DNA from 2 places in the Streptomyces sp. NPDC096013 genome. Region 1 is predicted to be linked to the other one. Evidence: riboswitches for the same ligand, from Rfam matches in the RefSeq annotation. Region 1 holds a riboswitch; the other holds the start of a gene.
What was found. Region 1 has a riboswitch for cyclic di-AMP ahead of ACIRB1_RS38235 (C40 family peptidase). Riboswitches for the same ligand answer to the same signal wherever they lie in the genome.
Positions count from the first base shown of each region.

Region 2: another riboswitch for cyclic di-AMP. It lies ahead of ACIRB1_RS07005 (M23 family metallopeptidase); the one in region 1 lies ahead of ACIRB1_RS38235 (C40 family peptidase).

Region 1 covers NZ_JBIWGK010000016.1:197,924-201,999, reverse strand. The annotation lists gene ACIRB1_RS38245 (ATP-dependent Clp protease proteolytic subunit) at 1-477, shown strand, start outside; gene ACIRB1_RS38240 (hypothetical protein) at 485-793, shown strand; cyclic di-AMP (ydaO/yuaA leader) riboswitch at 1,133-1,312, shown strand; gene ACIRB1_RS38235 (C40 family peptidase) at 1,316-1,789, shown strand; gene ACIRB1_RS38230 (ATP-binding protein) at 1,874-2,332, opposite strand; gene ACIRB1_RS38225 (helix-turn-helix domain-containing protein) at 2,549-3,418, shown strand; gene ACIRB1_RS38220 (DUF397 domain-containing protein) at 3,428-3,652, shown strand; gene ACIRB1_RS38215 (8-amino-7-oxononanoate synthase) at 3,694-4,076, opposite strand, start outside.
Region 2 covers NZ_JBIWGK010000001.1:1,664,403-1,668,478, reverse strand. The annotation lists gene ACIRB1_RS07015 (M16 family metallopeptidase) at 1-134, shown strand, start outside; gene ACIRB1_RS07010 (M16 family metallopeptidase) at 131-1,519, shown strand; cyclic di-AMP (ydaO/yuaA leader) riboswitch at 1,734-1,885, shown strand; gene ACIRB1_RS07005 (M23 family metallopeptidase) at 1,899-2,654, shown strand; gene ACIRB1_RS07000 (GntR family transcriptional regulator) at 2,843-3,547, shown strand; gene ACIRB1_RS06995 (HPr family phosphocarrier protein) at 3,709-3,990, opposite strand.

The DNA.
Region 1 (4,076 bases):
TTCATGCACCTCGAGTACCAGGCACCCGACCGGGACATCTCGCTGTACATCAACTCGCCCGGCGGATCGTTCACCGCGATGTCGGCGATCTACGACACCTTGCGGTTCGTCAGCTGTGACGTGGAGACGATCTGCCTGGGCCGGGCCGACTCGTCCGCGGCGGTGCTGCTGGCGGCGGGCACGCCGGGCAAGCGGTCGGCGCTGCCGGGTGCGCGGGTGGTGATCCGCCAGCCCGCGCTGCCGGATCCGGTCCAGGGCCAGGCGAGTGATCTCGCCATCCAGGCCGAGGAGTTGGCGCGCACCCGGTCCCAACTCGAGTCCCTGCTCGCCCTGCACACGGGCCGGACGGTGCAGCAGGTGAGCGCGGACATCGAGCGCGACCACATCCTGGATGCCCAACAGGCCCTGGAATACGGGCTGGTGGACCGGATCGTGGCCACCCGCAAGACCTCGCTCACCGAGCCGGGCGGGGCGTGAGCCGACGATGCTGCCGCCGGAACTGCCGCCGTTGCCCGCACTGACGCGCGCCGAGGGCGAGTTGATCGACCGTTATCTGGAGGTGGCCGACCTGCTGGGCCGTATCAACCCGGCGCACGACGGTGACACGTACCGTGGTCTGAGGGCCGCTCAGGCGCTGGTGGCGAAGGCCGTCGAGCTGCGGGACGCGCTGGCGCTGATGCACCAGCGGGGCGAGACCGAGCTGCACGCCCCCACCCTGGCGCGTGCGCTGCGCGTGCTGGACGGGGAGCGCCGCACGGCGCGCGTCACCATCCCCGCGCCCCCGGACAGTTGAGGGTCGCGGAGCCGTCCCGGTCGGAGGCGAAACGAGCCGAACGGCGTACCCCCGATCGGCGTAGTCGCTCCTCCGTCCGAGAGGCGTCCCGGGTTGCGCAACACGCGTGGTCCGAGGGGCCGCTGAGGTGTTCCGGTGCTGGTCCGAGGGGTGCACCCCGCTCGACACCCGCTCGAACACGGGGGTGTCCACCCGAACGGGTGAGTGGTGAGTAACCCCACAAATACCCGGTTCCATTGGGATTTTCGGACATCCATAGGTGAAGATCCCTGTCTGACGACAAGACCCCGCCGCAGCGGCGGGGCGATCCGGGCGGACGCCGAGTCCTGCCGCCGCCCGGATGACAGGTCGACAGGATTGCATCGGCAGGAGTGGAGGACCCAAGCACGACGGGTCGCCGGGACGGTCACGCCATGACCGGGTCGAGCAGCCCTTGGGGTGAAGCCGCGTCAGCGGCCGGGCAACTTCGCCAGCCCGAATCCGACAGGTCATCCTTCACAGGCGGCTGACGAAGGGTTGCGCATGACTGCGCTCAATCGTGTCCCGTCGCTGATGGTCAGGGCCGGTACGGCCTCGGCCTTCGCCATCGCCGCCGTGGGCGGCTCCGTCGTGATACCGGGTGTCGCATCCGACGCCGCGGCCGCGACACCCGCGACGAAGGCACTTCAGGTCGCGGCGTCCAAGAAGGGCGCCCCGTACAGGTACGGGGCCACCGGGCCGGGCCGCTTCGACTGCTCCGGGCTCACGTTGTACTCGTACAAGAAGGCGGGCAAGAAGCTGCCGCGTACGGCTGCCCAGCAGTACAACAAGACCCACCACATCTCGGCCAAGAGCCGCAAGGCCGGGGACCTCGTGTTCTTCCACTCGGGCTCCAGCGTCTACCACGTCGGCATCTACGCCGGGAAGGGAAAGATCTGGCACGCCCCGAAGACCGGGGACGTGGTGCGGTTGCAGAAGATCTGGACCAAGAGCGTCTGGTACGGCCGGGTCAGCTGACCCGCGCTGAGTCTCCCGAGGGGGTGGCGGCCACCTGACGGGCCGCCACCCCCTCGGGTGTCCGGAGACGTTCCAGAAGCGGTTCTACGGCTCCTGCCGGCCCGCGGCGGTCACCGGCGGGGCCGGTACGGTCCAGGGCACCTCGACGGAGACGGTCTTGCCGCCCTCGCGGGTGGGCCGGACCCTGAGCTTGCCGCCGCACTCCGCGGTCAGCCAGCGGATGATCACCATGCCCCGGCCGTTGTCCTGCTGGACGGCGGCCGGCAGGCGTTTGGGGAAGCGGGGGTGGCTGTCGGTGACCCCGATGCGCAGGTGTTCGTCACGCTCCAGTTCGATGTCCACCGTGAAGGTGGGTGACTGGCCGAAGGTGTGCTGTACGGCGTTGGTGGCGAGTTCCGACACGATGAGACGGATGGTGTCGGCGGCCTCCGTGTCCGCCGGGAGTCCCCATTCGGCCAGGGTTCCGACGACATAGGTACGGGCGGCGGACACCGAGGCCGGATCGCTCGGCAGAGTGACGGATGCTTCCAGATGGTCTGCCATGGCGCGGTCGTCCCTTTCCCGCGGGACCGGTGTCCGTCACGGCGCGCGCGGATGGTTCGAGTACGGTCCCGGACTGGTGCTTCTTCGCCAGACTGCCATTAGCTCGGCGGTAACGGTGCCGATCCACCAAGATATGCATATATCTGTCGCTCGAAGCGGTGAACTCTGCGACCTCAGACCGTATTTGGGCGGCTCGGAAGGAGTAAGGAGAAACCCATGCAGTACGGTCCCGCGGTGCGCCGCCGGAAACTGGGCGCCGAACTGCGCGCGTTGCGTGCGGAGGCGGGGCTCACCAGCGGAGAGGCGGCCCGGCTCGTCGGCTGGCATCAGTCGAAGGTGAGCCGCATCGAGACCGGGGCGAGTGGCGTGAAACCACCTGACGTCCGGTTACTTCTGGACGCCTATCAGGTAGGTGACCCCCAACTTCGGGACATGCTCCTCATCCTGGCGGGCTCCGACGACATCGGCGGCCGGCACCACTGGTGGCACGCCTATCGCGGTGTACTGCCGCCCGCCTACCGGGACTTCATCAGTCTGGAGTCACAGGCCAGCACGCTCCGCACCCTGGAGACCTCGGTGGTCCCCGGACTGCTTCAGACGCCGGAGTACGCCCGGGCGGTGACCCGGGCCGCCGTGGGAGGCCCCGACAACGACGGGCCCGAGCGGCTCGACGCGCTGGTGCAGGTGCGTATGGCCAGGCAGGACGTGCTGCGCGCGGATCCGCCGCTGGCGCTGAGCGTGGTCCTCGACGAGGCGGTGCTGCGCCGGGAGGTGGGCGGTCCCGGCGTGATGGCACGTCAGCTGGACCGGCTGGTGGAGGCGGCTCGGTTGCCCCAAGTCCGGCTCCAGGTACTGCCGTTCGCCGCGGGGGCGCACATCGGCGTCACCGGGCCTTTCGTTATTTTCTCCTTTCCGAGCACTTCTGATCTGGACGTGGTTGTTCTCGACCACTTGACGAGTAGCCTCTACCTCGAACGGAAAGAAGACCTGGAGGCCTACAGCGAGGCCTTCAGCACCCTTCAGTTCCACGCCCTTTCGCCCGAGGATTCGTCGGATTACATCGCCGGGATAGGTGACGGCGCGTAAGGAGGCACCATGTCTGCACTGCCTCGGAACGTACCTTCCAGTTCTGAACTGTCCGGTGTGCGGTGGCTGCGCAGCAGCTACAGCACGGGAGCGAACAACTGCGTCGAGGCGGCTCGTCCGCGCTCAGGCCCCCGCGCGGGGCTGCTCGCCGTACGCGACTCGAAGGACCCGCAAGGACCCGCCCTGCTCTTCTCCCCCGAGAGCTGGACGGGATTCCTCACCGCGTTCCACTGATCTGTCCGCCCGTCAGCGACGCACGGCCGTGTCACGCCGACTCATGGTCGCGTCTCGCCGATCACACGTGCAGCGCGTTCGATCTCGGCCCCGGAGAGGTCCGCTCGGGCGGTCAGCCTGAGCCGTGAGATGCCGTCGGGCACGGAAGGAGGACGGAAGCAGCCCACGGCCAGCCCTGCCGTACGGCAGTCGGCCGCCCACTGCACGGCCGCCTCCGGGGACGGCGCACGCACCGAGACCACGGCGGCGTCCGGACGTACCGCTTCCAGACCCGCCGCGGTCAGCCGTGTGTGCAGATCACCCGCCACGGCGCGCGCCCGGGCAGCCCGCTCGGGCTCGCGCCGCAGCAGGGTCAGCGCCGCGAGCGCCGCACCCGCCGCCGCCGGCGCGAGCCCCGTGTCGAAGATGAACGTCCGCGCCGCGT
Region 2 (4,076 bases), on a different contig from region 1:
CGGCGGAGGAGGTCCAGGAGGTCGCCAAGGCCCGCCTGCGCCCCGACAACCGCGCGGTGCTCGTCTACGAGCCCGTCGCGGAAGAGGACGACGAAGCAGAGGCCGGCGACGAGAACGAGGAGGCGGCCAAGTGACCGAGCTCGCCACGATGGAATTCCACCCCCAGCCCCAGGCCGGCGAGGCCAGGCCGTGGGCCTTCCCGGCCCCCGAACGCGGCACGCTGGCCAACGGCCTGACGGTCCTGCGCTGCCACCGCCCCGGCCAGCAGGTCGTCGCCGTGGAGGTGCTCCTGGACGCGCCCCTGGACGCCGAGCCGGCCGGCCTGGACGGTGTCGCCACGATCACCGCGCGCGCCTTCTCCGAGGGCACCGACAAGCACTCCGCCGAGGAGTTCGCCGCCGAGCTGGAGCGCTCCGGCGCCACTCTCGACGCGCACGCCGACCACCCCGGGCTGCGCCTCAGCCTGGAGGTCCCGGCCTCGCGCCTGGCCAAGGGGCTCGGCCTGCTCTCCGACGCGCTGCGCGCGCCCGCCTTCGCGGACAGCGAGATCGAGCGGCTGGTCCGCAACCGCCTCGACGAGATCCCGCACGAGACGGCCAACCCCTCGCGCCGCGCCGCCAAGGAGCTCTCCAAGGAGCTGTTCCCGGCGAGCTCGCGCATGTCGCGTCCGCGCCAGGGCACCGAGGAGACCGTCGAGAAGATCGACTCGGCGTCCGTACGCGCCTTCTACGAGCGGCACGTCCGCCCCGCGACGGCCACCGCCGTGGTCGTCGGCGACCTCACCGGCATCGACCTGGACGCGCTGCTCGCCGACACCCTGGGTTCGTGGACGGGCTCCTCCGCGCAGCCGCGTCCCGTGCCGCCGGTGACCGCCGACGACACCGGGCGGGTCGTGATCGTGCACCGTCCCGGCGCCGTCCAGACGCAGCTGCTCATCGGCCGTGTCGGAGCCGACCGGCACGACCGCGTGTGGCCGGCCCAGGTGCTCGGCACGTACTGCCTCGGCGGCACCCTCACCTCCCGCCTGGACCGCGTCCTGCGCGAGGAGAAGGGCTACACCTACGGTGTGCGGGCGTTCGGCCAGGTGCTGCGTTCGGCACCCGACGGCACGGGCGCCGCGATGCTCGCCATCAGCGGCTCCGTGGACACCCCGAACACCGGTCCCGCGCTGGACGACCTGTGGACGGTGCTGCGCAAGCTCGCCGAGGGCGGCCTCACCGACGCCGAGCGTGACGTCGCCGTGCAGAACCTCGTCGGGGTGGCGCCGCTCAAGTACGAGACCGCCGCGGCCGTCGCGAGCACGCTGGCCGACCAGGTCGAGCAGCACCTGCCCGACGACTACCAGGCGACGCTGTATCAGCAGCTCGCCGCGACCGGCACCGTGGAGGCCACCGCGGCGGTCGTGAACGCCTTCCCGGTGGACCGTCTGGTGACGATCCTGGTCGGCGACGCGGAGCAGATCAAGGCGCCCGTGGAAGCGCTCGGCATCGGCGAAGTGACCGTCGTCCCGGCCGAGTAGACGACCCGTAGCGGGCCGATGAGCGGCACGCGCGCGTGGGGGCCCTGGTGGCTGAAGAGTCACCAGGGCCCCCTATTGTCCGAATTGGGGGAGAGGTTGCCTGTCTGCCCTGTGGCATGTGCAACAAAAACCTTGATCCGTTTGGGGATTGAAAGTGGCCCCCCTTAGCGTCGGTCCGGCTGTCCGTCAGGCACCGCGCCGCACTCGCGGCACCGGACAGTCATCGCCGAGTCCCCGTACGGCGCGAGCCAGGGGAGCCGGGGACCCACGTCCCTGGGGTGAATCGGACGCCCGTGGAGGGGGTCCGTAGGAGACCTTCCTGCTCCGAACCCGTCAGCTAACCCGGTAGGCGAGAAGGAAGGAAAGGATCAGCCACTCCATGGCGTTCACCCGCGCCACCGGGAAGCACCGTCGCCCGAGCCGGACCCACCGCACCACCGTTCGTGTCGCGAGCGTCGCGGCCCTCACCACCACCGGCGTCATCGGCACCCTCGCGAGCGCCCCGGCGTTCGCCGCGGAGCCCGCCGCAGAACAGACCGGACTCACCCCCGTCATCGCCATCGGCGACTCCGTGGCCGAGAAGATCGACGCCCAGGCCGCCGCCCAGCGGCAGGCCGCCGCCGAGGCGCAGGCCAAGGAGGAGGCCCGGGCCAGGGCCGCCGCGCAGGCCAAGGCGGAGCACGAGGCCAAGGAGCGCGCCGCCCGTGCCGCCGAGCGCAAGAGGCTCAACACCTTCGTCGCACCGGTCACCGGCTCGTACGTCTCCACCGGCTACAAGACCGGCGGTTCCCTCTGGTCGTCCGGCGCCCACACCGGCATCGACTTCCACGCCTCGACCGGCACCTCGGTCCACGCTGTCGGTTCCGGCACCGTCGTCGAGGCCGGCTGGGGCGGCTCGTACGGCAATCAAGTGGTGATCAAGATGGCCGACGGCATGTACACCATGTACGGCCACCTGTCGTCCATCGGTGTCTCCGTCGGCCAGACGGTCACCCCGGGCCGGCAGATCGGCCTCTCCGGGGCGACCGGCAACGTCACCGGACCGCACCTCCACTTCGAGGCCCGCACCACCGCGGAGTACGGCTCGGACGTCGACCCCGTCGCCTACCTCCGCAAGCACGGCGTGAACGTCTGACGGCGTAGCACCGCACTTCCCGAAGCCCTGGCCCGCCCGGCCGGGGCTTTCGGCGTTTCCGGAGCCCTCCTGTCCAAAAAATATGCATGGATTCCGGCCCCCCATCGGAAATTCCCGCTCATTGCAATAGAGTCACGGAACACACGTCAATCGTCGACGTTTCACGGGGATTAAGGCGGAGGTCGGACATGCGTATTCCGGCGCACTCGGTATGCACGGCGATCCGGGACGACATCGTCGCCGGTGTCTACGAGCGCGGCAGCCGGCTCACGGAGGAACTCCTCGCGCGCCGGTACGGGGTCTCGCGCGTCCCCGTCCGGGAGGCCCTGCGCACGCTGGAGGCCGAGGGGTTCGTGGTGACCCGGCGGCACGCGGGCGCGTGCGTCGCGGAACCGACCGAGCAGGAGGCCGCCGACCTGCTGGAGATGCGGATGCTGCTGGAGCCGCTCGGCGCCTCACGGGCCGCGCAGCGGCGCACCGAGGCCCACCTCAAGGTGCTGCGCGGCCTCGTCAGGCTGGGCCAGGAGCGGGCCAGGCGGGGCAACAGCGAGGATCTGCGCTCCCTGGGCAGCTGGTTCCACGAGACGCTGTCCCAGGCCTCCGGGAGTCCCGCGCTGACCTCGATGCTGACCCAGCTGCGGCACAAGATCGCCTGGATGTACGCGGTGGACGCCCCGGCCAACCCCGTGGAGTCCTGGGCCGAGCACGGCGCCATCGTGGACGCCGTGGCCCGCGGCGACGCCGAGCGCGCCCGGGCGATCACCGCCCTGCACACCGAGCGCGCGGGCACCGCGCACCGGCTGCGCTTTCCCGGCGGGGCGAACGCCGCGAACGGCGCGGACCGTGTGAGGACTTCGCAACCTCCCGTAAACATGTCGGGTCTGCGGCATTAACACGGGCACCGTATACAAAGAGGAGCTAATTCGCGGGGGATTATTCATGCTGCCCACAAATGGAAATGCGAAGGGCTCGCCCGGTAATTCGGACGAGCCCTTCGAGGTTGTGGTGCATCGGGTTTTGGGCAAATGCACCGCAACCCTCAATTGGGTGGTGCTCAGACGGTCTCGGGGAGTTCCTCGAGGCCTTCCGCGACCAGCTTCGCGAGGCGGTCGAGGGCCGCGTCCGCGCCCTCGGCGTCCGACGCGAGGACGATCTCCTCGCCGCCCTGGGCGCCCAGGCCCAGGACCGCGAGCATGGAGGCCGCGTTGACGGGGTTGCCGTCGGCCTTGGCGATCGTCACGGGGATACCCGAGGCCGTGGTGGCCCGGACGAAGATGGAGGCGGGGCGGGCGTGAAGGCCCTCCGCCCAGCCGACGTTGACGCGGCGCTCAGCCATGTGATGCTGCCCTTCAGAGTCTCAGGGTTGTCTAGACCAGTTTCCCACACGTGAAGCGAGCCCGGACCGGTCCGCCGGACCGTCCG